Regions from separate parts of the Enterococcus durans genome, predicted to be linked through region 3. Evidence: predicted binding sites of a transcription regulator. Region 3 holds the regulator's gene; each other region holds the start of a gene.
What was found. Region 3 encodes HrcA, which represses chaperone genes, less so after heat shock. Its sites were predicted from a motif close to TTAGCACTCNNNNNNNNNGAGTGCTAA; they were not measured.

Region 1: groES (co-chaperone GroES) is a predicted target of HrcA. The motif match lies at 5,366-5,392, and genes of this name have one in related genera.
Region 2: CJZ72_RS09330 (ATP-dependent Clp protease ATP-binding subunit) is a predicted target of HrcA. The motif match lies at 3,130-3,156, and genes of this name have one in related genera.

Annotation. Positions count from the first base shown of each region.
Region 1 covers NZ_CP022930.1:558,327-566,729, reverse strand. The annotation lists gene CJZ72_RS02755 (YycH family regulatory protein) at 1-1,229, shown strand, start outside; gene CJZ72_RS02750 (two-component system regulatory protein YycI) at 1,230-2,102, shown strand; gene CJZ72_RS02745 (MBL fold metallo-hydrolase) at 2,154-2,963, shown strand; gene CJZ72_RS02740 (hypothetical protein) at 3,189-4,124, shown strand; gene CJZ72_RS02735 (CPBP family intramembrane glutamic endopeptidase) at 4,422-5,090, opposite strand; gene groES (co-chaperone GroES) at 5,427-5,711, shown strand; gene groL (chaperonin GroEL) at 5,764-7,389, shown strand; gene CJZ72_RS02720 (cation-translocating P-type ATPase) at 7,811-8,403, opposite strand, start outside.
Region 2 covers NZ_CP022930.1:1,961,653-1,970,055, forward strand. The annotation lists gene CJZ72_RS09320 (hypothetical protein) at 16-261, shown strand; gene CJZ72_RS09325 (DUF1827 family protein) at 304-624, opposite strand; gene CJZ72_RS09330 (ATP-dependent Clp protease ATP-binding subunit) at 788-3,016, opposite strand; gene CJZ72_RS09335 (phosphocarrier protein HPr) at 3,533-3,799, shown strand; gene ptsP (phosphoenolpyruvate--protein phosphotransferase) at 3,799-5,526, shown strand; gene CJZ72_RS09350 (glycosyltransferase family 4 protein) at 5,913-6,917, shown strand; gene CJZ72_RS09355 (glycosyltransferase family 4 protein) at 6,962-8,185, shown strand; gene CJZ72_RS09360 (NAD(P)-dependent oxidoreductase) at 8,273-8,403, shown strand, end outside.
Region 3 covers NZ_CP022930.1:2,790,003-2,798,405, forward strand. The annotation lists gene CJZ72_RS13190 (amino acid ABC transporter substrate-binding protein/permease) at 1-913, shown strand, start outside; gene CJZ72_RS13195 (amino acid ABC transporter ATP-binding protein) at 915-1,652, shown strand; gene dnaJ (molecular chaperone DnaJ) at 1,911-3,080, opposite strand; gene dnaK (molecular chaperone DnaK) at 3,428-5,260, opposite strand; gene grpE (nucleotide exchange factor GrpE) at 5,312-5,875, opposite strand; gene hrcA (heat-inducible transcriptional repressor HrcA) at 5,963-7,006, opposite strand; gene hemW (radical SAM family heme chaperone HemW) at 7,257-8,403, opposite strand, start outside.

The DNA.
Region 1 (8,403 bases), 750 kb from region 3:
TAAGCCCAGCAGGAAAGACATCGATCAATGTCGATGAAACTAGCTCGCAATTAGTGGAATCTCAAAATTATCGTAAAGCATCAGAGGTATTTCTACCGTTGCATCTAACTTGGATAAATGCTGGATCGCTGAAAGAAACAAACAGTGAGAATCTTATTACCCGTTTACAAACGGTCGTTGAAGGAGCAAGATTTGGTCGACTTTCTGAAGTAGTTTCTGGAAACTTAGAAAAGTTCAATCAGACAAAAACAATTGATGAGGGTGTCGAACTTACGTATAATGCACCTTTGCTTTTAAGCGAATATAAAGATGCCTTTCATTTGAATTTTGATATTTCAGCAATTACCAAGGAAGATGATACGCCTTATTTCAATCGTATCCAATTTGATGAGAAAAAGGATAAAGTACGTTTTATCAATTATTCTGATCACACGATTTATGAGGCGAGTATTTCGATCGATTGGTCGGATCTAGAGAAAGAATTAAAAGCTACAGGTATTAAATGGACAGAAATGAATGCTGAACCATCTATCATGGCAACGCAGTATGATACAAAAAATCCGGTGAAACTGAAGAAATATAGTTACATCTTGTCACAACAACCATATACAGTATTTCGAAATGCTTTTTTTCAAAAACCTGACGAAGTAAAGAATAATGATGAGAGCAGTGAATTGATTTTCTATGATAGAAATGAAACGATGTCGATCCACTCGGACACACAAGTCGTTGATTTTCGGGGAGAAACTCCGGAAGAAGCCTCTGGCGATATTTTTTCCGAAAGTTTCCCTTACATTAGTAAGCTAGGTAGTTCTCTTGGTAATATGCGCTACTTTGATCGTAAGGGAAATAAAATCGATTATCGGATATTTGTAGAAGGATTTCCCGTCTTTGGTTCGGATAGTAAGGGACAGGTTGGAATTGAGATTGGTGATGATTCCGGCGGGTCTGAGGTGAATATCCAAACAAGTTTGAATACGATCCAAGTGCCGATCCCTTCTGATGAGGAAGTAGAATTACCAAATACAGAAAATGTGATTCAAAATTTAGTCGATAAAGGTGCAGATAAAGGGAAAATCCAATCGATCATCGTAGGGTATACATGGCAAAATATCAAAGAAACGAATCGTGTCGTCGATCTATTGCCAGAATGGTATGTGAAATATCAAGAACAATGGTATTCCGTAAGTGAGTTGCTTGTAAGGTTACCAGGATCGGAGGCGAAATAAATGGATTTTAAAAAGATTGAATGGATCTTTTTCGTTGCCTTTTTAGGTCTTAACATTTTCTTATTCAGTAGTTACCATGATGCTGTAAATCAAGAAAACAATGTTATTCGCTCTGATCAAACAGAATCGATCCAGCAACGCCTTGCCAGTGATGACATCTCATATACAGGGAAAATCTCCTCTGAAAGTCGTCAAGGGTATTACCTTAGTGCAGAAGAAACAGATCTTAGCAGTGAACTGACGGATTATCGCCGTAGTTCAGATAAAAGAGGTTTGTTAAGTAGCGGGGTCGTATTAAATGATGATGTGCTAACAAAGACATTATCAGAAACAGAATCAGAAAAGAGTACGTTTGATCCTGATCAGTTAGGTCATTCTGTTGCAGATTTTTTAGCTAATAAAGATGATGTATTGTTTGGCACTGATTATATTTATATGAAGCATTTCTCGACACTAGGTGGAGACTCTCCTGAAATTGAAGCAAGTCAAGTGTACGAAGGTTTACCTTTCTATGATGATACAGCGAAAATCGTGTTTTCATTGGATAAGGTAGATAACCGCTACGCAGTCACCAAATACACCCAGACACATCTTTCAGGTATTGAACAGCTGCGTGAGAAAACAGAATTACACACAGAAGAAGATGCAATCAAAACATTATATATAAATAACAAAATTTCCCGAGGTTCAAAGATTTTATGGCGACAATTGGCGTACTCCTGTATTCTTAAAGTACGTGAAAAAAATGTTTATGTACCTATCTGGTATGTAGCAATCGAAACAGCTGATAAAGTAACACAAGTTGAATCAGTCAATGCATTCAGTAATACGATTGTTACAAATAATACGATTCCAAAGGTGGAAGATCATTAAAAAAGTAGGTATAATGAAAAAAGTTTACAAAGTAAGAAGGGAAGTAGTGAAATGGCTGAAGAAAAACCAGCTTTCAAAATCAGTATCCTAGCAAGCGGAAGCTCTGGAAATTCACTTTATATTGAAAGTGATAAAAAGCGACTTCTGGTGGATGCTGGACTCAGCGGGAAAAAAATTACTTCTTTAATGGCACAGATTGATCGGACACCTGACCAGTTAGATGGGATTTTAGTAACGCATGAACATCGAGACCATATTCATGGGGTCGGTGTATTAGCGAGAAAGTATCATTTAGACGTCTTTGCCAATGAAAAAACTTGGGAAGCGATGTCGCCGTTGATCGGAAATGTTCCAATTGAGCAAAAACATTTATTTGAAATGGGGAAGGTTCAAACTTTTGGCGATCTAGACGTTGAAAGTTTTGGGGTATCACACGATGCAGCAGCACCTCAATTCTATCGTTTCTACAAAGAAAATCGGTCATTTGTCATGTTGACAGATACCGGATATTGTAATGATCGTATGCGTGGGATCATCAAGAATGCAGATGGCTATCTTATGGAAAGCAATCATGATCTGGAAATGCTTCGTATGGGACCTTATCCGTGGAATCTAAAGCAACGGATTCTAGGGGATCGAGGCCATCTTTCTAATGAAGACGGGGCACTAGTCATGACAGATGTGATTGGTGACCGAACAAAACGGATCTATCTGGGACATTTAAGTAAAGAAAACAATATGAAAGAACTTGCGCATTTAACCATGGAAAATGTCCTTAAAGAAAAAGATCTAGGCGTTGGTTATGACTTTGATGTCTATGACACAGATCCAGATGAAGCAACGGAACTATTTTCAATATGATCGATCCATGATTAGAGAAAAGTAGTTGTATCTATACACTAAAAAAAGAATGTTCTCTTCATAACAAGTTAGGACTCACAAATTTTTGTGAATCCTAGCTTGTTTTTTTGTCATCATAGATCAGAACAACTATTTCTAAATGAAGAAATAATGATGGCTTGTTTGTTCCAAGAATCGGTTATGCTCAAAGCAATCAAACGTTTGATCCAAAAAAGGGGAAAGAAAATGAGAAAAAAAACTAAATTAGTGTTAACCGTAAATCAAAGACGTCATATTGAACGTGAACTACTCAGAGTGACAAGTGTAACAAAGGTTGCTAGATCTAGCCATGTTCCTCCAAAATTAGTAAAATTCGTCAAACAAGAACTAATCAAAAAAAAGAAACTCACAGGAAATGAAATAAGGCAGTCTGTCAAAAAGAAGACGAATGCTTTTCAAAAGGAAAGTGTAAAATCAACGCCGGTAAAAACTGTAGAAAAACAAAAAGATTTAAGACAGAAGCAATCCGATGATACGGCAAAAATGTCGTCGAATCGGGCGAGAAAAAAGCAAAATCTAGAGAGAAGCATACCCAATGTGTCAGGTAAGAGGAATACAAACAGGCAAGAATTGAAAATTAGTACAAAAGCGCAAGTTGAACGTCTAAAATATAAATATAAAAGACAAAAATTAAAAACTTACAGAAATAAATTAAAGCTTGATTTAAACAAAATCGACATGATTGAAAAAGAAGTAAACCTAGAAAGAAGAAAAGTGGAGCTAGAGAGAAAAGAAGTAGATCTAGAAAGAAGAGAAGTGGACTTTAAAAAAAGAAAAACAGACCTAGAAAAAAGAGAATTGTGCTTAGAGAGAAAAGAAGTAGACTTAGAAAGAAGAGAAGTAATTATAGAGAGAAAAAATCTAGAACTGATAATGAAAGAACAAAATATCAAACAAACAAGTGAGAGACCAGAAATAAATGAACAAAGGCAGAAACGAATGTACTTGGACTCATCCTATATACATAAACAAAAATTATTACATGATAAAGAAATCGGTGGAGTTGAAGCAGAAACCTATATGAGTATTACGGATCTGAAGAAACGTGGGTATGAATTTATGTCTAATAAGAAAATTTTGCATGAGAGGACTGAGTCGGCAATAAGATCTCGTCAGGACTAAGGTAACGTTCATTGAAGATATCATCGTAGAACTATTTAGAAAAATTGGCGAAGGGATTCTGCATGTGCTAACTTTCAGTTGTGTATCGAGAAAGAAAAGTAGAAGTGACAGAAATAAGGAGAAAAGCAACAGATAAAACAAGAAAATAATCCTGTTTCTGGCAATGAAGTGTTATCTAAAAAAAGACAGTAAAAAAATAAAAAAGCTTTTCCTATAAAAATGAACGAGCTGTTTATGCTGGTATCGTTCTATTTTTTATTGAAAGCTTTTTTATTTTTATCAAATCAATGGTAATTTTTAATAGGAAAGCAATCCTTTTTGGATAGCGAGTTGGACAATCACGACAAGCGTGTTCATTCCGACATGAGTAATCATTGATGTCCAAATTCGACCAGTTACCTTATATTGTAAGCTGAAGAAAAAACCTAAGAAAAAGTAGATCAATAAATGTCCGTCATTATGTGCGAACGCAAAAAGCAAGGAACTAACAATGGCACCTACCCAAAAATTACTATATCTTCCAACAATACCCAAAATGCTGCGACGAAAGACGAATTCTTCCATGATCGGTCCAGCAATCGTAGTTGCGACAATGAAGGCTGGCGCTTCAAGTATCATTTGGATGATATTTTGTGTATTTTCAGAAGGCGCACTTTCTCCAAATAAAAATGTTTCCAATGTTACAGCTAAACTTTGCAGAATCAAGGCGATAAAAATACCAACAAGTCCATAAAGAATGATTTTAGGTACAGAAGATCTAGGAACTGCTGCTTCGATGGATAAAGGTTCCCTTTGTCTAAAATAAAGGAAGGCTAAAACGATCGCACCTAAAATATAAGCAATTGCTGTCGCAGTAATCAAATCTGTGGTTGTATGGACGATTCCAACAGAGGAAAGGATCAAAGGTGAAAGGAAAATCAATCCATAGCAAAAGATACTCAGAAAACTATATTTTTTTAATGACATAAGGTCCTCCTTAAAATTAGACAGAATAACGAGGCTTGGACAGAAGTGTTTAACTCCGAGAAATAAGAAGAAATCAATGAAAATTGTTTTTCAAATTTTTGTGGATTTCGGTTTATTTAAGAAGGAGTTGCTTCTGCTCCCACGCTTTCTTTAATTATAACATACTTCATTTACCTTCTTTTGTTTTGAAACGTAAGGGATAACGTAAAAATTATAGAACTTCATTTAAAAAGCTTGCAAAAAAATGGAAGAATGAGTATTATTAAAAATGTAGGTTAGCACTCGACTTGTTAGAGTGCTAATGAATTCAAAAAAGAGTTATCGGAGGGATTTATCGTGTTAAAACCATTAGGTGATCGCGTCGTTATTGAAGTCGCAAAAGAGGAAGAAAAAACTGTTGGAGGAATCGTTTTAGCTTCATCAGCTAAAGAAAAACCACAAACTGGAACAGTTATCGCAGTTGGTGAAGGCCGTTTGTTAGAAAACGGGGAACAAGTTCCTGCTGCTGTAAAAGTAGGCGACCAAGTAATGTTTGAAAAATATGCCGGTACAGAAGTGAAATTTGAAGGAAAAGAATATTTGATCGTCGCTGGAAAAGATATCATGGCGATCGTTGAGTAAAAACAAAGCAATCAATTAAAATGAATGAAAAATTTTGATGAGGTGAATAGATATGGCAAAAGAATTGAAATTTTCAGAAGATGCTCGTGCAGCAATGTTACGTGGCGTAGATAAATTAGCAGATACAGTGAAAGTAACATTAGGGCCAAAAGGTCGTAATGTCGTATTGGAAAAATCATATGGCTCACCATTGATCACAAATGATGGGGTAACGATTGCGAAAGAAATCGAATTAGAAGATCATTTTGAAAACATGGGAGCAAAATTAGTTTCTGAAGTTGCTTCAAAAACAAACGATATTGCTGGTGACGGTACAACAACTGCTACAGTCTTGACTCAAGCAATCGTACGTGAAGGATTAAAAAACGTTACAGCAGGAGCTAATCCTTTAGGTATCCGCCGTGGGATCGAATTAGCAACAAAAGCTGCTGTAGAAGAATTACACAATATTTCAACTGTTGTTGATTCAAAAGAAGCTATTGCACAAGTAGCGGCTGTTTCATCTGGCTCTGATAAAGTAGGACATTTGATTGCTGACGCTATGGAAAAAGTTGGAAACGATGGTGTAATCACTATCGAAGAATCAAAAGGGATCGAAACAGAATTAGACGTAGTTGAAGGAATGCAATTCGATCGCGGTTACTTATCACAATACATGGTAACTGACAATGATAAAATGGAAGCTGTTCTAGAAAATCCATACATTTTGATCACTGATAAAAAAATCTCTAACATTCAAGACATCTTGCCATTGTTAGAACAAATCTTACAACAATCTCGTCCATTATTGATCATTGCAGATGATGTGGATGGCGAAGCTCTACCAACATTAGTCTTGAATAAGATTCGCGGAACATTCAACGTTGTCGCTGTCAAAGCTCCTGGATTTGGTGACCGTCGCAAAGCAATGCTTGAAGATATCGCTATTTTGACTGGTGGTACAGTGATCACTGATGACCTAGGCTTAGAATTGAAAGACGCAACGATCGAAAACCTAGGAAACGCATCAAAAGTTGTTGTGGATAAAGACAACACAACAATCGTTGAAGGATCTGGCGAAAAAACAGCTATCGAAGCTCGCGTTCAATTGATCAAAAATCAAATCGCTGAAACAACTTCAGACTTTGATCGCGAAAAATTACAAGAACGCTTAGCAAAACTTGCAGGTGGTGTGGCTGTCGTTAAAGTCGGTGCTGCAACTGAAACAGAGTTGAAAGAATTGAAATTACGCATTGAAGATGCATTGAACGCAACACGTGCCGCTGTTGAAGAAGGTATGGTTTCTGGCGGGGGTACAGCATTAGTGAATGTCATCGGTAAAGTTTCTGCAGTAGATGCAGAAGGTGACGTTGCTACAGGTATCAAGATCGTTGTTCGTGCATTAGAAGAACCAATTCGTCAAATTGCAGAAAATGCTGGTTACGAAGGTTCAGTAATTGTTGATAAATTGAAAAATGTTGAATTAGGAACAGGATTCAATGCCGCAACAGGCGAATGGGTAAACATGGTAGAAGCTGGTATCGTTGACCCAACAAAAGTTACACGTTCAGCATTACAAAATGCAGCATCTGTTTCTGCATTGTTATTAACAACAGAAGCTGTCGTAGCTGACAAGCCAGAACCAGCGGCTCCAGCAGCGCCAGCAATGGATCCATCAATGATGGGCGGCATGATGTAGTATTTAAGAGAGAACCTTGATATATCTGGGTTCTCTCTTTTTTTTAATTTATAGAAGAGTAAAGTAAAGAGTATAATCTAGTTTATTATTGGTGAGTAGGTAATAATAAATGTGCCATCACAACAAAGAGTAAATAAAACTTTAGAACTACACGAACAAATATCTACATTAAGAATTTTGTATCGAATGATAGCATTAGTTCAACTTATGAGGTAGAAACCTCGCTTCGATTCCTTTTTAGGTTAGTGTAGTAATATGAAAAAGAGGTTGGGACAAAAGTAAGAAACACTTTTGTCCCAACCTCTTTTTTTGAAATTTCCGAAAAAACTGACTTTTGGAATTTCGGCTTATTTCTCGGAGTTAAACACTTCTGTCCCAACCTCACCAATTATATCAGCTGGATGCTCAATGATTTCCAGTTTTATTTCACCGAAGTCCGATGTCGTAATATGGCTTTACGCAACTCTTCCAATAGAATGATCGGAATCGGGATCAATGCCAAGCCAAACCAAGCAATCAATGGAATATTTGTGGTGCTGAAGGCATCTTGCAAGAAAGGAATGTTAATCAGAGCGGCTAACAGGCAGATTTCAAAAAGAATACCTAACAAAACTCGTTTGTTGCTGAAAAAACCGATCTTGAATAAGGATTCTTTTTCTGTTCGACAGTTGAAAACAGCACCAATCTGACTAAAAACAATTGCTGCTAAAGTCATTGTAGTGGCCATTACATAAGTTTTTCCTGTGCTTGCCAATGGAACAGTTGGCCAACCGTCAGAATAATTGATTACGAAATAAGCACCAATCGATATTACAGATGCCATCAGACCATACCAACCAAATGCCTTCCAGATCAATTTTTTGGTCAAAAGATGATCTGTTCGTTTGCGAGGCGGTTTATTCATCGTCCCAGGTTCGGTTTTTTCAGTGGCTAGGCTTAGTGCCGGCAACATATCGGTCCCTAGATCGATAGAAAGGATCTGCATCACCGTTAAAGGCAATGGGATCATTCCCC
Region 2 (8,403 bases), 830 kb from region 3:
ATGAGGTGAAAGATTATGGAGACAGAGGAACAACGTAAAGACAGGATTGCAAAAAAGAAATTAGAAATGCAACGTCTTTGCCGAATGTTGGATATAGAAGACTGGGATCAAAATGAATGGCTTCTCAGAGAAGTACGCTCAATTGTCCAAAAAGAAAAGAAAGCGAAAAAAGAGACGGAAAAATCAACAGGGAACAAAGTAAGAAGTGTGGCAACTTCGAAAAGCATAATGAAGAAACATCTACATACAAAAACTCCTTGAAAGTCAATCTGACTTTCAAGGAGTTGCTCTATTTAATAGCCTTTACATTGCAAACTCGGTATCCAAGTGATGTTTAGGGATAGAAATCTCCACTAACCCAGCTAATTCGATGACTTTGATTTCTTCTTCATGATACACAGCGTCATGGATTTTTTTCAAGAAATATTTTTTTACTTCTTCAATTTCTTTTGGCTGTACTTTTCGATTTTCATTGATCAGCAAGATTTCATTATGTTCAGGGGCTTCAGTATAGACAATTGTCGTATTTCCTGCAGTATACACTTTTACCATATGAGCATCGGTATTCTCTAATTGATTTAATACTAAACGTGAATGGCTATTCGTTACATTAACAAATTTCATGGCGCTCACCTCATTTATGTAGTTTTTTAGATACAACCTTAGTTAATTATAATTTTTTTTTAATCAAATGAACAGTATTTTGATTTCTATAGAAAAAACAAACGCCTATTCTGTCCCATGATGGGGTAGAATAGGCGTTCTGCTTTGATAAAATCCACCAGAATTATTCTGCTTCAGTTTCTTCTTTGACCAAACGTTCTGGTTTTGATGTGATAACGATTTTACCATCTTTATCTAATTTTGCTTTTAGATCGTGGATAGCTGGATGATCTAAGTAGAATTCGGCAATACCATCTTCAATCTGTTCTTGGATCGTTCGACGAAGAGGGCGAGCACCCATTGAAGGATCATATCCTAAATCGACTAATTTTTCTTTAACATTTGTTGGTACTTCAATGTGTAGTTGTTGGGCTGCCAACATATTGTTTACATCATCTAGCATTAGAGTGACGATTGTCATCAAGTTTTCTTTCGATAATGCATTGAATTCAATGATGCCATCAAAACGGTTCAAGAATTCAGGAGTAAAGTAGTTGTTCAATTGATTCAAGACAGAGCGAGTGACACCTTCTCTTGCTGCACCAAAACCAACATTTGCTTCTACTTTTCCAGTACCAGCATTACTTGTCATGATGATGATCGTGTCTTTGAAGCTGACTGTTCGCCCTTGTGCATCCGTTAGTCGGCCATCATCTAGGATCTGTAAGAACATGTGCAATACATCAGGATGTGCTTTTTCCACTTCGTCTAAGAGAATCAAGCTGTAAGGATTACGACGAACTTTTTCAGTCAATTGGCCTGCTTCTTCGTATCCAACGTAACCTGGAGGAGAACCGATCAATTTAGACACACTGTGTTTTTCCATGTACTCAGACATATCGAAACGAATCATTGAATCTTCAGAACCGAATAGTTCAAAGGCTAATTGTTTCGCTAACTCAGTTTTACCTACACCAGTTGGCCCTACAAATAGGAACGAACCGATTGGACGATTTTTCTTGTTTAGACCAACACGATTGCGGCGGATGGCTTTTGCTACTCGATCCACTGCATTATCTTGCCCAATGACATGTGCTTTTAAATCACTTGCAAGATTTTTCAATTGTGTTTGTTCTTTTTCTTTTAATTCGCCGACAGGAATACCTGTACGTTGTTCGACGATTTTTTCCATATCTTTTTCAGTAATGACAGGTGTTTCTTCATCTGTCAATTGGCGTTCTTTCATTTTTTGCAATTTGTTGATTTGGTCACGATAATAAGCTGCTTTTTCGAAATCTTCTTCTTTTGAAGCTTGAGTCTTTTGTTCTTCTGCTTCTTGAAGCTTCTTATCGATCGTTTTAGGATCAACGATTTGGATCGTTAAGTTTTTCTTTGAACCAGTTTCGTCTAATAAGTCAATGGCCTTATCTGGTAAGAATCGGTCTTGGACATAACGATTCGATAAAATAGCAGCGGCTTCGATTGCTTCATCTGTATATTTGACATGATGATAATCTTCGTAACGTTTTTGCAATCCTTTTAGGATACTGATTGTTTCCTTCACTGTAGGTTCGTCTACTCGGACTGGTTGCATGCGTCGTTCTAATGCTGCATCTTTTTCAATGATCCGGTACTCATTCAAAGTTGTAGCACCGACCATTTGGAGTTCACCACGGGCAAGAGCAGGTTTCAAAATGTTTCCAGCATCCATATTTCCATCTCCGGCAGAACCTGCACCAACGATTTCATGGACTTCATCAATAAACAAGATCACATTTTCTGCTTGCTTGATTTCTTCAATCAATTTTTGCATGCGTTCTTCAAATTGACCACGGATACCAGTACCTTGAACTAAGGAAACGACATCTAACCGAATGACTTCTTTATCCATCAATTTTTGTGGAACATCACCGTCGACGATTTTTTGTGCAAGGCCTTCGACTACTGCTGTTTTACCAACACCTGGTTCACCAATCAATACAGGATTGTTTTTGGTCCGACGATTTAGGATCTCAATGACTCGTTTGATCTCATCATCTCTGCCGATCACTGGATCGATGTCTCCTTGACGTGCTTGTTCTGTGATGTTGATACCATATTCACCGAGTAAGCCATCTGTATTTCCTTGAGGTGGTTGCCCGCCATTGAAATTGTTGTTTCCACCAAATTGAGTTGGTGGTGTTTGTTCCATGTTTCCTTGTTGTTGCATTTGGCGTGACATTGATCGAAATAGATCGTCTAAACTGCCAAAACCAAAAGGATCATTTTGGGCCATACTTGTCAGACCTCCATTTTGCTGATTTTTGATTTTTTGATAACAACTTTGACAATAGTCCAGCTGTGTTCGCTGACCGTTTACTGTTGCATATAAGTGGATCGTTGCTTCATTTTTACCACAATTTTGACAAAGCATAAATGATTCACGTCCTTTCAGTTAATTACATTTCTATTTTACAACCTGTTTTTATTAAGGTAAAAGAATAACCCTCATCATTATAGGTAGTTAAGAAAGGTGGAAAATGTAGTTGACCATTCCTGACCTTTGAGTTCTATTATACTAAATTTATTAACCGACGCAAGTATTTAGTTTGATTTGAGAAGGAAAGTGAATAGTAGTGGAGCGATGCTGATAGAATAAGGAATAGAACATCATTCAACGATGATTTAAAATTCGTTCTGAAAATAACTTTCATGGTCAGAGTGAACGCATAGCCCTTATTGATGTTATGATATCCGCTGTCATTTTTAAAAACCATATGAAATATTTTTATACACTTTTGAGTGAATTTAAATGAAAACTGTTGTATCTGTCGGCAAAAAATGGTAATCTTTACAGATGAAAGGGTACTACTTCTTAGCGTTCCTAATGAATGCTAAAAAAGAAAACCCTCACATAAAAACAACACTCACTTAAAGGAGACCGATTAATATGGAAAAGAAAGAATTTCACGTAGTAGCAGAAACTGGGATCCACGCACGTCCAGCTACATTATTAGTACAAACAGCAAGCAAATTTAACTCTGATGTAAACTTAGAGTATAAAGGTAAATCAGTAAACTTGAAATCTATCATGGGCGTTATGTCTTTAGGTGTAGGCCAAGGTTCTGACGTTACTATCACAGCTGAAGGTGCTGACGAAGCGGATGCAATGGCAGCTATCGTTGAAACAATGAAGAAAGAAGGCTTATCTGAATAATGGTTGAAATGCTAAAAGGGATTGCCGCTAGTGACGGAGTTGCCGTTGCAAAAGCTTACCTGCTAGTTCAACCGGATTTAACATTCAGTAAGACAACAGTAGAAGATACTTCTGCCGAAGAATCTCGTTTAGATGATGCTTTAGCTAAATCTACTGAAGAATTGCAGCAAATTCGTGAAAAAGCAGCGCAAAGCTTAGGTGAAGCAGAAGCGCAAGTATTTGACGCTCATTTGATGGTTCTTTCAGATCCAGAAATGGTTGGCCAAATCAAACAAAATATCAAAGATAACAGTGTAAACGCTGAATCAGCGCTAAAAGAAGTTACTGATATGTATATCGGTATGTTCGAAGCGATGGAAGACAACGCATATATGAAAGAACGTGCGGCAGACATCCGTGATGTTGCAAAACGTATTTTAGCACATCTATTAGGAGTGACATTACCAAATCCATCAATGATCAACGAAGAAGTGATCGTTGTTGCACATGATTTGACTCCTAGTGATACAGCGCAATTAGACCGCAAATATGTTAAAGCGTTTGTAACTGATATCGGCGGACGTACTTCACATTCTGCCATCATGGCTCGTTCTTTAGAAATTCCAGCAATCGTTGGAACAAAAGAGATCACTGCTAAAGTCAAAGAAGGCGACATTTTGGCTGTCAATGGGATCGAAGGCGATGTAATCGTTCACCCAACTGACGAACAAAAAGCTGAATTTGAAAAAATCGGTGCTGATTACGCTGCTCAAAAAGCAGAATGGGACAAACTAAAAAATGCTGAAACAGTTACAGCTGATGGCAAGCATTTTGAGTTAGCCGCAAACATTGGTACACCAAAAGATCTAGTTGGTGTTCACAACAATGGTGGTGAAGCAGTAGGACTTTACCGTACTGAATTCTTGTACATGGATTCTCCTGACTTCCCTACTGAAGATGATCAATATGAAGCGTATAAAGCGGTTCTTGAAGGAATGGATGGTAAACCAGTCGTTGTTCGTACAATGGATATTGGTGGCGATAAAGAATTACCTTATCTGCAATTACCTCATGAAATGAATCCGTTCTTAGGCTATCGTGCACTACGTATCAGCTTGTCTGAATTAGGTGACGAAATGTTCCGTACACAAATGCGCGCATTGTTACGTGCATCTGTTCATGGAAACTTACGCATCATGTTCCCAATGGTAGCGACTCTTAAAGAATTCCGTGCAGCGAAAGCAATCTTTGAAGAAGAAAAACAAAAATTAGTGAGCGAAGGCGTGGAAGTATCTGATACGATCCAAGTCGGCATCATGATTGAAATCCCTGCAGCAGCTGTCTTAGCAGATAAGTTTGCGAAGGAAGTTGACTTCTTCTCAGTAGGTACGAATGACTTGATTCAATACACAATGGCAGCTGACCGTATGAACGAACGTGTATCTTACTTGTATCAACCTTATAACCCTTCAATTTTACGTTTGATCAAAAACGTGATTGATGCAGCACATGCTGAAGGTAAATGGGCTGGTATGTGTGGAGAAATGGCTGGAGATCAAACCGCTGTTCCTTTACTTGTAGGTATGGGATTAGATGAGTTCTCAATGAGTGCGACATCTATCTTAAAAACACGTAGTTTAATGAAACGTTTAGACACAACGAAGATGGCGGAACTTGCTGATCGTGCTTTGAAAGAGTGCGACACAATGGAAGAAGTCGTTGAACTTGTTAACGAATACGTAAAATAAACAAGCTAGCAAAAAGAGGCCGGAACAGAAGTATTCAACTCCGAGAAATAAGAAGCGATTCACGGAAATTGCTTTTCAAATTTTTGTGAATTTCGGCTTATTTTCCCGAAGGAGTTGCTTCTGCTCCCGCCGATTATTCATTTTTTAGAGCGTGAGGCAAAAGTAAGAAATACTTTTGCCTCACGTTCTTTTTTTATGACTTTAGAAAATCCAGTGATTATTACAGATAGGCATCAACAAGTCATCTAGATTTTTTGAATAATAATCAATAGATGATTAAAATAAGCAAAAAACGCATTATTTGCTGAACCTTTTAAAAATAGGGCTTAAGTTTGAGTGACAGTTTCCGTGCTATGTTATACTATATAAGTGAAGGAGGACGTAAATTGAAGGTATTATTATATTTTGAAAGTGAAAAAATGCTGGCAAAATCTGGTATCGGACGTGCACTTGACCATCAAAAACGTGCTCTAAAAGATGTAGGAGTTTCGTATACATTAGATAATAAGGAAGACTATGATATTTTGCACATCAATACATATGGTATCAATAGTCATAACATGGTTAATCAGGCGAGAAGAGATGGGAAAAAAATCGTTTATCATGCACACTCGACGGAAGAAGATTTCCGTAACTCGTTTATTGGCTCAAATCAATTGTCGCCCCTAGTCAAAAAATACTTAGTGGGACTATACAGTAAAGCGGATTACTTGGTTACGCCCACTCCTTATTCAAAACAATTATTGGAAGGCTATGGACTTACTGTACCGATTCAAGCAATTTCAAATGGAATCGATTTAGAAAAATATCGTCCTGATCCAATCAAGGAATTAAAATTCCGTGAACATTTTCAGCTTTCTGAAGATCAAAAAGTGATCATTTGTGTCGGGCTTTTCTTTGCCCGTAAAGGCATCATTGATTTTGTCGATATTGCTAAAAAAATGCCAGAATATACATTCATCTGGTTTGGACATGTGCCCATGTATTCGATCCCTAAAAATATTCGAAAAATTGTCAAAGAGGATCATCCTGACAATGTGATTTTTCCCGGATACATCAGTGGGGAGATTATTGAAGGGGCTTATTCTGGTGCAGATTTATTTTTCTTTCCTTCTTATGAAGAAACTGAAGGAATCGTCGTTTTAGAAGCACTAGCAAGCAAACAAAATGTTCTCGTACGAGACATTCCGGTGTATAATGGTTGGTTAGAAGACAAAAAAAATTGTTATATGGGAAATACGAATGATGAATTTTGCGAGATGATCAAAAGTATCATGGAAGAAGAAGTTCCTAGTTTGGTAGAAGCCGGGTATCAGACAGCCCAAGAGCGCAGTATTGAAAAAATTGGTGAGCAACTTCGAAATGTTTATCTGCAAGTACTTGATGAATAACATTATTCTAAAATAAAAACAGGGTAGTTTGGAGGCGAAAAAACATGAAAATTGGCTTTTTTACCGATACCTATTTTCCGCAGGTAAGCGGAGTTGCGACCTCAATAAAAACCTTAAAAGAAGAGCTAGAAAAAAATGGACATGAGGTATATATTTTTACAACGACTGATCCCAATGCTGATAAATTAGAAAAAGATGTGATCAGGATGCCAAGCGTGCCATTTGTTTCATTTAAGGATCGTCGTGTAGTAGTGAGAGGAATGTGGTATGCCTATTTGGTAGCTAAAGAATTAGAATTGGAACTGATCCATACACATACAGAGTTTGGTGCTGGAATACTTGGGAAAATGGTCGCCAAGAAATTAAAAATTCCTTTGATCCATACGTACCACACGATGTATGAGGACTACTTGCACTATATCGCAAAAGGTAAAGTGCTTCGCCAGTCCCATGTGAAGTATCTTTCACGGTTGTTCGCCAATCACACAACAGGCGTTGTTTGTCCAAGTGAGCGGGTAATCGACACGTTAAGAGGCTATGGTGTCGTGACACCATTACGTGTGATTCCAACGGGGATCGATATTGAAAAATTTAAGCGTGCCGATATCACGAATAAAGACATCGAAAAATTAAGACAATCCTTGCACATCGAAAAGGATCAACTAATGATCCTCTCGTTGAGTCGGATTTCCTATGAAAAAAACATTCAAGCGCTAGTTTATGGCTTGCCGCAAATAATCAAAGCATATCCTAATGCACGCATGGTGATCGTCGGTAAAGGACCTTATCTGGAAGAGCTACAGGAATTGATTACTACGCTTGATTTGAGTGAATATGTCCAATTTACTGGAGAAGTGGCAAATGATGATGTTGCATTATACTATAAAGCAGCGGATTTCTTTGTGAGTGCATCAACGTCAGAAACACAAGGACTAACGTATACAGAAGCTATGGCTGCTGGAACGCCTTGCGTTGTGGAAGGAAATGCCTACTTAAATCGCTTGTTTGACCATCCTTCTTTGGGCAGAACCTTTGAAACAGATCAGGATTTCGCACCAGCACTTATTGATTATATTAAAAGCGAAGTACCCCATGATCCACAAGTATTGGAATCGAAATTATATGAGATTTCTTCTACGCATTTTGGTGAAGCGATGATTGAATTTTATGAAGATATGATCGTTTATCATGCAAATGAATTACAAAGAAAAGAAGAAGAAGCATCAATCGAAAGAATAAAAATAAAATTAAATTCGTTTAAACGATAAAAATCAGGCGTTTACTCTAAAAAAATCCTTGTTTCTGGCGTATACTAGCATAGAGACAAGGATTTTTGATTTTTAGGAGGTAAAGAGATGAAAATTGGATTTATTGGTACCGGAGTAATGGGGAGTGCGATCGTGCGTCATCTGCTAGAAGCTGGGCATGAGTTGACTGTCTATAATCGAACAAAAGCAAAAACGGATCAGCTTGTAAAAGAGGGAGC
Region 3 (8,403 bases):
CTTGAAAGTTGGCGCCATCGACGCTATGATGGATGACTATCCAGTAATCGGTTATGCCATCAAACAAGGACAAGCACTTGAAACACCAATCAAAAGAGAATCAGGCGGTGTTTATGCATTTGCTGTCAAAAAAGGCCAAAACCAAGAACTTCTTCAGATGTTCAACGAAGGTTTAAAAGAATTAAAACGTACTGGCGAATACGATAAAATCATCAATAAATACATTTCAGATGACAGCAGTTCAGAAAAAACAAAAGCAAACGAATCAACAATCGTTGGTTTGATCCAAAATAATTACAAATCCTTACTTAAAGGTTTATGGAAAACGATTCTTTTAACGCTGATCTCATTTGCTTTAGCACTGATCGTGGGAATCATTTTCGGCTTATTCAGTGTAGCACCGATCCGTGCATTACGTACACTTGCTACCATCTATGTCGATATTATCCGTGGTATCCCAATGATGGTACTAGCATTTTTCATTTTCTTTGGACTACCAGGTATTCTTGGATTTACCATCCCTGATTTTATTGCCGGGATCATCACATTGACTTTGAATGCTAGCGCGTATATCGCTGAGATTGTCCGCGGTGGGATCAAAGCTGTACCAGTAGGTCAAATGGAAGCATCTCGCAGTCTAGGTTTGCCATACAACCGTACAATGCAAAAAATCATTTTGCCACAAGCAATCAAGATCATGTTACCATCATTCGTCAACCAATTTGTTATCTCATTAAAAGATACAACCATTATTTCAGCAATTGGCGTTGTCGAATTATTGCAAACTGGTAAAATCATCGTTGCCCGTACGACGCAAAGTACGTATGTGTACTTGATCATCGCAATCATGTATTTGATCTTGATCACTGCCCTAACTAAATTAGCAAAAGTTTTAGAAAAGAAGGTGAAATAACATGGCAGAAAAAATCTTGGTAGAACATCTTGTAAAAAAATACGGTGACAATACTGTTTTGAACGACATCAACGTTTCAATCAATGAAGGCGATGTTGTTTGTATCATCGGTCCTTCTGGTTCAGGAAAAAGTACTTTTCTTCGTTGTTTGAATCGTCTAGAAGAACCTTCAGATGGCGATATCATCATTGACGGCGCACATTTGATGGATAAAAATACAGACATCAATCTTGTGAGACAGCATATTGGAATGGTATTCCAACATTTCAACCTGTTCCCTCACCTTTCAGTTTTAGAAAATATCATTTTAGCTCCAATGGATCTTAAAAAAGAAACAAGAGAAGCCGCAGAGAAAAAAGCAATCAAATTGCTTCAAACTGTCGGTCTCGAAGATAAGAAAGATATGTATCCAGAAATGCTTTCCGGCGGACAAAAACAACGTGTCGCTATCGCACGCGCATTGGCGATGAATCCTGACATCATGTTATTCGATGAACCAACTTCTGCTCTTGATCCAGAAATGGTTGGCGATGTATTGAATGTTATGAAAAAGTTAGCCAAACAAGGAATGACCATGGTCATCGTTACCCATGAAATGGGCTTTGCTAAAGAAGTCGCTAATCGCGTCATGTTCATCGATGATGGAAACTTTCTAGAAGATGGCACACCACAACAAATCTTTGAACATCCACAAAATGAACGAACAAAAGATTTCTTAGATAAAGTATTGAACATCTGATCTCGTCAGATATTGAAATGAACACCATTCATAAAGAACTATAGGTACACAAAAAAACGGATCGAGGCTGGGCAAAAGTAAGAAACACTTCTGTCTCAGCCTCGATTCGCTTTTTTCATGTGCAAATACAAAATATCAGCAATATCCCATTCAGTATAAAAAGACCGAGTAAACAACAGCAATGCGATCCAACAGTTGTTACTCGGTCTTCATTTTTTAATTTGACTAAAACAATCGCCTTCAAGCTATCAAAAACGACTATTTACGCTTTTTTCCACCAAACGCATCCTTGACCTTATCAAAGAAGCCATCTTCTTGTTGTTCTTCAACCTTCATTCCACCTGCTTCAGCAAATGCACGCAAGGCTTCACGTTGTTGCTCATTAAGATTCTTAGGCGTGATCAGTTTCACTTTGACATGTTGGTCACCCGTAGCCCCACCACGAAGCTTAGGCGCACCCTTACCACGTAGACGGAAGTTTGTCCCAGTTTGAGTTCCCGCAGGAATTTTCAATTTCACATCCCCATGGACAGTCGGCACTTGTACTTCGTCACCTAACGCAGCTTGAACAAAACTCAAAGGTAATTCATAATAGATTTCTGAACCATCACGATCAAAGATATCACTTTCTTCTACACGGAAAATAACATAAAGATCACCGAAAGGCCCACCATTTTCACCAGCCTCACCTTGGCCAGCTAAACGCATTTGTTGCCCTTCTTCTACACCAGCTGGTACATTTACCTTCACTGAATGAGCTTTCTTTTCATGACCAGAACCATGACAAGTTGGACAAGGATCTTTGATTTCTTTCCCAGTACCATGACAGACATCACATGTTTGACGACTCATCACTCGTCCAAGTGGTGTCTGACGTTCTACATTGATCGTACCTGCTCCATGACATTTGTGACAAGTCGTTGGTTGTGTTCCTGGTTTTGCACCATTCCCATTACATGTGTGACAGACTTCTTCACGGTTGTATTTGATTTCTTTTTCAACACCAAAAATCGCTTCTTCAAAAGAAAGGTCTACAGTATATTGTAAATCCGCTCCTTGACGAGGGGCATTAGGATCAACCGTTCGGCCGCCTCCTCCAAAGAATGAATCAAAGATGTCTTCAAATCCACCAAAACCACCGCCAGAGAATCCACCGAATCCGCCGCCAAAGCCACCACCGGCTCCGCCAGCTCCATAATTAGGATCGGTACCAGCATGACCATATTGATCATAGGCAGCACGCTTTTGCGGGTCACTTAAAATCTCATAAGCTTCTGATACTTCTTTGAATTTTTCTTCTGCATCAGGTTCTTTATTGATATCTGGATGGTATTTCTTTGATAGCTTACGATAAGCTTTTTTGATTTCGTCTTCAGAAGCTCCTTTTGCGAGCCCTAAGACTTCATAATAATCACGTTTTGTTGCCATAGGCTTTCCTCCTATTGGTTCTCATCATTTCCACGTCGCTTGTTATCATATCATATTTTTACTAAAACAAAAACTGCAACTTTGAAGTATTTTCAAAAGAAAAAGCCAAAGTAGCAACTTTGGCTTTAAACATGCGCAGTCTTAAAGAAACAGAGCCATAAAACCATTATCGGCTGACTATTTCAAACTTTTATGGCTCTATCGTTTTCTTAGCGACCTCTGCTTACTAAAGTGTCCAAAGGCCTTTCTCTAATGAAGACAAGCTTGAACACGCGAAGAGATCTCAGCTCTATTCAAGACTTGTCTTCCATATAAATAGCCTATTTACAAACAACTCGACGAGTCAATTATTTTTTGTCGTCACCATCGACTTCTTCAAAGTCAGCATCGACAACGTCGTCAGCTCCACCTTGTGCTGCTTCTGGATTTTCTTGTGCTTGTTGTTGTGCAGCTTGTTCGTAAAGTTTTACAGTAAGGTTTTGTACGATTTCGTTCAATGCGTCTCGTTTTGTTTTCATTTCTTCGATATTGTTTGCTTCTACAGCTGCTTTTAATTCATCACGAGCTGCTTCTGCTTTTTTCACTTCTTCTTCGTCAACTTTACCTTCTAATTCTTTCAATGTTTTGTCAACAGAGAATAGTAATGCATCTACATCGTTACGAAGATCTACTTCTTCTTTACGAGCTTTATCTGCTTCTGCATTTGATTCAGCATCTTTGACCATACGTTCAATTTCTTCATCTGTTAAACCTGAAGAAGATTTAATTGTAATTTTTTGTTCTTTTTGTGTACCTAAATCTTTAGCTGACACGTTAACGATCCCGTTTTTGTCGATATCAAAAGTTACTTCGATTTGAGGGATTCCACGTGGTGCAGCAGGAATATCTGTCAATTGGAATCTACCCAATGTTTTATTGTCAGCAGCCATCGGACGTTCCCCTTGTAATACATGGATATCTACTGCTGGTTGATTATCTGCAGCTGTTGAGAATACTTGTGATTTACTTGTAGGGATCGTTGTATTGCGATCGATCAATTTTGTAAATACACCACCCATTGTTTCGATACCTAATGATAATGGAGTGACATCAAGTAAAACAACATCTTTCACATCACCAGTGATAACTCCACCTTGGATTGCAGCACCCATAGCAACTACTTCATCCGGGTTCACTGATTTATTTGGTTCTTTACCTGTTTCTTTTCGAACTGCTTCTACAACAGCAGGAATACGTGTTGAACCACCGACTAAGATCACTTCATCGATTTCTGATTGTGACAAACCAGCATCTTTCAACGCTTGACGTACTGGAACTTTTGTACGTTCAACTAAATCAGCTGTTAATTCATCAAATTTTGCACGAGTCAATGTCATTTCTAAGTGTAAAGGTCCAGCTTCTCCGGCAGTAATAAATGGCAAGCTGATTTGTGTGCTAGAAACACCTGATAAATCTTTTTTCGCTTTTTCTGCAGCATCTTTCAAACGTTGCAACGCCATTTTATCTTGTGCTAAGTCAATACCATTTTCTTTCTTGAATTCTGCAACCATGTAGTCGATGATCTTGTTATCGAAGTCATCCCCACCTAAATGGTTGTCCCCAGCAGTTGACAATACATCAAATACGCCATCTCCTAATTCAAGGATAGATACGTCAAATGTACCACCACCAAGGTCAAATACTAAGATTTTTTCGTCGCGGTCTGTTTTGTCTAAACCATAAGCAAGTGCTGCAGCTGTTGGTTCGTTAACGATACGTTCCACTTCTAACCCAGCGATTTTCCCAGCATCTTTTGTTGCTTGACGTTGCGCATCATTGAAGTAAGCAGGAACTGTAATAACAGCTTTTTCAACTTTTTCGCCTAAATAATCTTCAGCAAACCCTTTGATATATTGAAGGATCATTGCAGAGATTTCTTGAGGTGTATAAGATTTACCTTCAGCTTCTACTTTAAAGCCAGCTTCACCGATATGGCGTTTGATTGATGAAATCGTATTTGGGTTTGTAACTGCTTGACGTTTTGCTACTTCACCTACTTGGATTTCACCATTTTTAAATGATACAACAGAAGGAGTTGTACGATTACCTTCTGGATTTGCGATGATTTTTGCTTCGTTTCCTTCTAATACAGCAACAGCAGAGTTTGTTGTACCTAAGTCAATTCCGATAATTTTACTCATAATTAACGTCTCCTTATCTTTACTAAACTTTTTTTATTCAATCATGACTTTTTACTGCGCAACGATGACCATTGTCGGTCTCAACACGCGGTCATGTAATTTGTAGCCTTCTTGAAGCACTTCTACGATCGTATCCGCAGGAACATCTTCCGATGCCGGTACTGTTTGTACCGCTTGATGGAGATTTGGATCGAATGCTTCACCCTTTGCAGGGATTTTTTCAATACCTTCTTCTCTAAGTGCATGTCTCAAACTTTCCAAAACCATTTCCACACCTTTTTTCAGGCTGGCACCTTGGTCATCGGAAACTTCAGTTGATAATGCACGTTCTAAGTTATCGATAGAAGGTAATAATTTTTTTGCTAAATCTTGCGAACGATATTTTTGCAACTGTTCACGTTCGTTCTTCCCACGATTTGCCATATTCGCGATTTCTGCACGAGCACGCAAATATTTATCTTCCATTTCTTCAAGTTCAGCTTTCAAATTCTCGATTTCAAATTCTTCAGCTTCAATTTCAGAAACACCGGAATCTTCGACAGCTTCCATATCGATTTCCGGGTCGGGATGAGTATCCGTAACTTCTTGATCTAATTCTTCTTGGTTTTCTTTCACGATACAGTCTTCCTTTCATTATTCAGTCAGCTGTTTGATTGATTCAACCTTACTTGGAGAATCCAATCCTTACAATCCGTTTTAACACTAAGAACCTGATAAATCAAGCGAGCGATAATAGTCGGCAAGTTTCACCGCTAATTCCTGACGATAGACATCCACCAAACCAAACATCTTAGAATACGGCATGCTAGTTGGTCCTAACAATGCTATTGTACCTCGACCATGCCCGGCAATCTCGTAACTTGCTTGGATCATACTCATATTCTGCAAAAGATCGTTTCCTAGTTCAGTACCGATCTTGATATGGATATCACTATCCATCGGTACGATCATCTGCGTCAATTCATAGGTATCAGTCATAAAGGAAAACATCGACTTGAATTGGTCAAGATCCTGGTGTGGTTCATAATCTAATAGATTCATTTGTCCACTTACATAAACTTTATCTTCAAACGCATGACCGAGTACCGTATCAAAAAGATTAGACATCCCTTCAGTTGTTTGGAAGTACTTATGCAAGATCATTGGAATTTCTGTTCGCAATTTGTGATAGACCGTCACTAGAGGATCTCCCACTAGACGATCATTGACAATGCGAACCATTTTTTCTAGGTCTTGACTTCCTAAATTCTCTGGAAGTGTAAATACTTGGCTTTCCACATTGCCTTTGTCCGTCACGACGATTGCAATAATCTGTCGGCTATTCAAAGGAATGATTCGAAATCCAGTTAATCGGCGGTCTTTGATTTCTGGCCCTAACGAGAAAGTCGTATAACTAGTCAGCTGGGATAAAATTTCAGCAGATTGCTTGATGATCTCGTTGATTTCATGAAACTCTTTGCTTAAAGACTGCCGAATCTGTTGCAAATCATCGTTTGGCACACGAGCCGGCTTTAGCAAATGGTCCACGTAATAACGATAGCCAAGTACTGAAGGTATCCTTCCTGAAGACGAGTGAGTCTTAAGCAAAAGACCTTCATCTTCTAGTGCTTTCATATCATTGCGAATTGTTGCCGAGCTTGCCTCGACTCCTTCTTCCATTAACGTTTTGGAACCAACGGGCACGCCACTACTCGTATAGCTTTGGATGATCAGACGTAAAATCTCACTTTGTCTTTGTGTTAACATCTTCCTCACCTCTTGTTAGCACTCTTATCTTCTAAGTGCTAACCCACTTACTAATATAGCAAGAACCCCTACCTGTGTCAAGAAAAATAACTCTATTTTTAGCACTCTCTTAAGTCGAGTGCTAAAAACAGAGTTAACCAGTAAGACTATTGATCTATCAGTGTTTCATCAGCCTTTCAAACCTTTTTAAAAATACTTTTTTACTTTCTTTTTTTGCTTTTTATAAAAATTTAACGTTTTAAAAATGGTTTCAAATTTCATCTCCTAATAAAAAACGTTCAAATACATTGTTTCCTAAAAATATTCCTTTTGGTGTAAGATAGATTCTCTCATCATCATTAACAAGCAGCCCCTCTTTTTCTAACTCAATCAGCACAGTCGAATACAATGATTCTATTGAACATTGGTAACGCGTTCGGAAGTGTTTTTTTGAAATCCCCATTTTTTTCCGCAATCCCAAAAACATTTCTTCTTCTATCTGATTTTTCTTAGACAGTTCCTCTTTTTCTAAAATAGGCAACTCCCCTTGTCTCAATGGACGTAGATAATGTTGGATCGGTCCCTTATTTCGATAACGATTATTCCCAAGATAGCCACTAGCACCTGCACCAAAACCAAAATAGTGGTCATTGTTCCAATACATCAAATTATGCTGAGACTCATGCCCAGTCAAACCAAAATTACTGATTTCATATTGGTGACGCCCATGTTTCTCCATTGCCTCGATCGTTTCTTCAAACATCCTTGTCTCTGTTTCTTGATCTGGCAACTCCAGTCTCCCTTGTCGTACCCAATTCATAAACATTGTTTTATTTTCTAAAATCAATGAGTACAACGAATAATGAGGTAAATCAAGCGCTAAAGCTTGCTCTAATGTCTGCCGATATCCTTCAAGTGTTTGACCTGGAAGAGCATAAATCAGATCAATACTTACATTATTAAAATTCTCCGCATCCAAAAAGGACATCGTTTGATAAACATCTTCAGCGGTATGCTTTCGACCAATTTTTTTCAATAATTTATTGTCAAAAGTCTGCACTCCCATTGACAAACGATTAACCCCATAATTTTTCATCACCTGCAGCTTCTCACGCGTAAGGTCACCAGGATTGGCTTCCACAGTAAACTCTTTCCCCTCTTTAAAAGGTAAGATTTCCCGTGCGCCCGCCAACAAGCGATCTAACTGATTCGCTGACAGTGATGTTGGTGTGCCACCACCAACATATAACGTCTCTAAATCAGCCACCGGATATTTCTCCATCATGATTCTCATTTCTTCCAAAAGCCTCTCAACATATTCATCGACCGGCTGCCCCTCTAGAAAGACTTTATTAAAATCACAGTAATAACAAATATGCTCGCAAAACGGGATATGGATATACGCAGAAACCTTACGC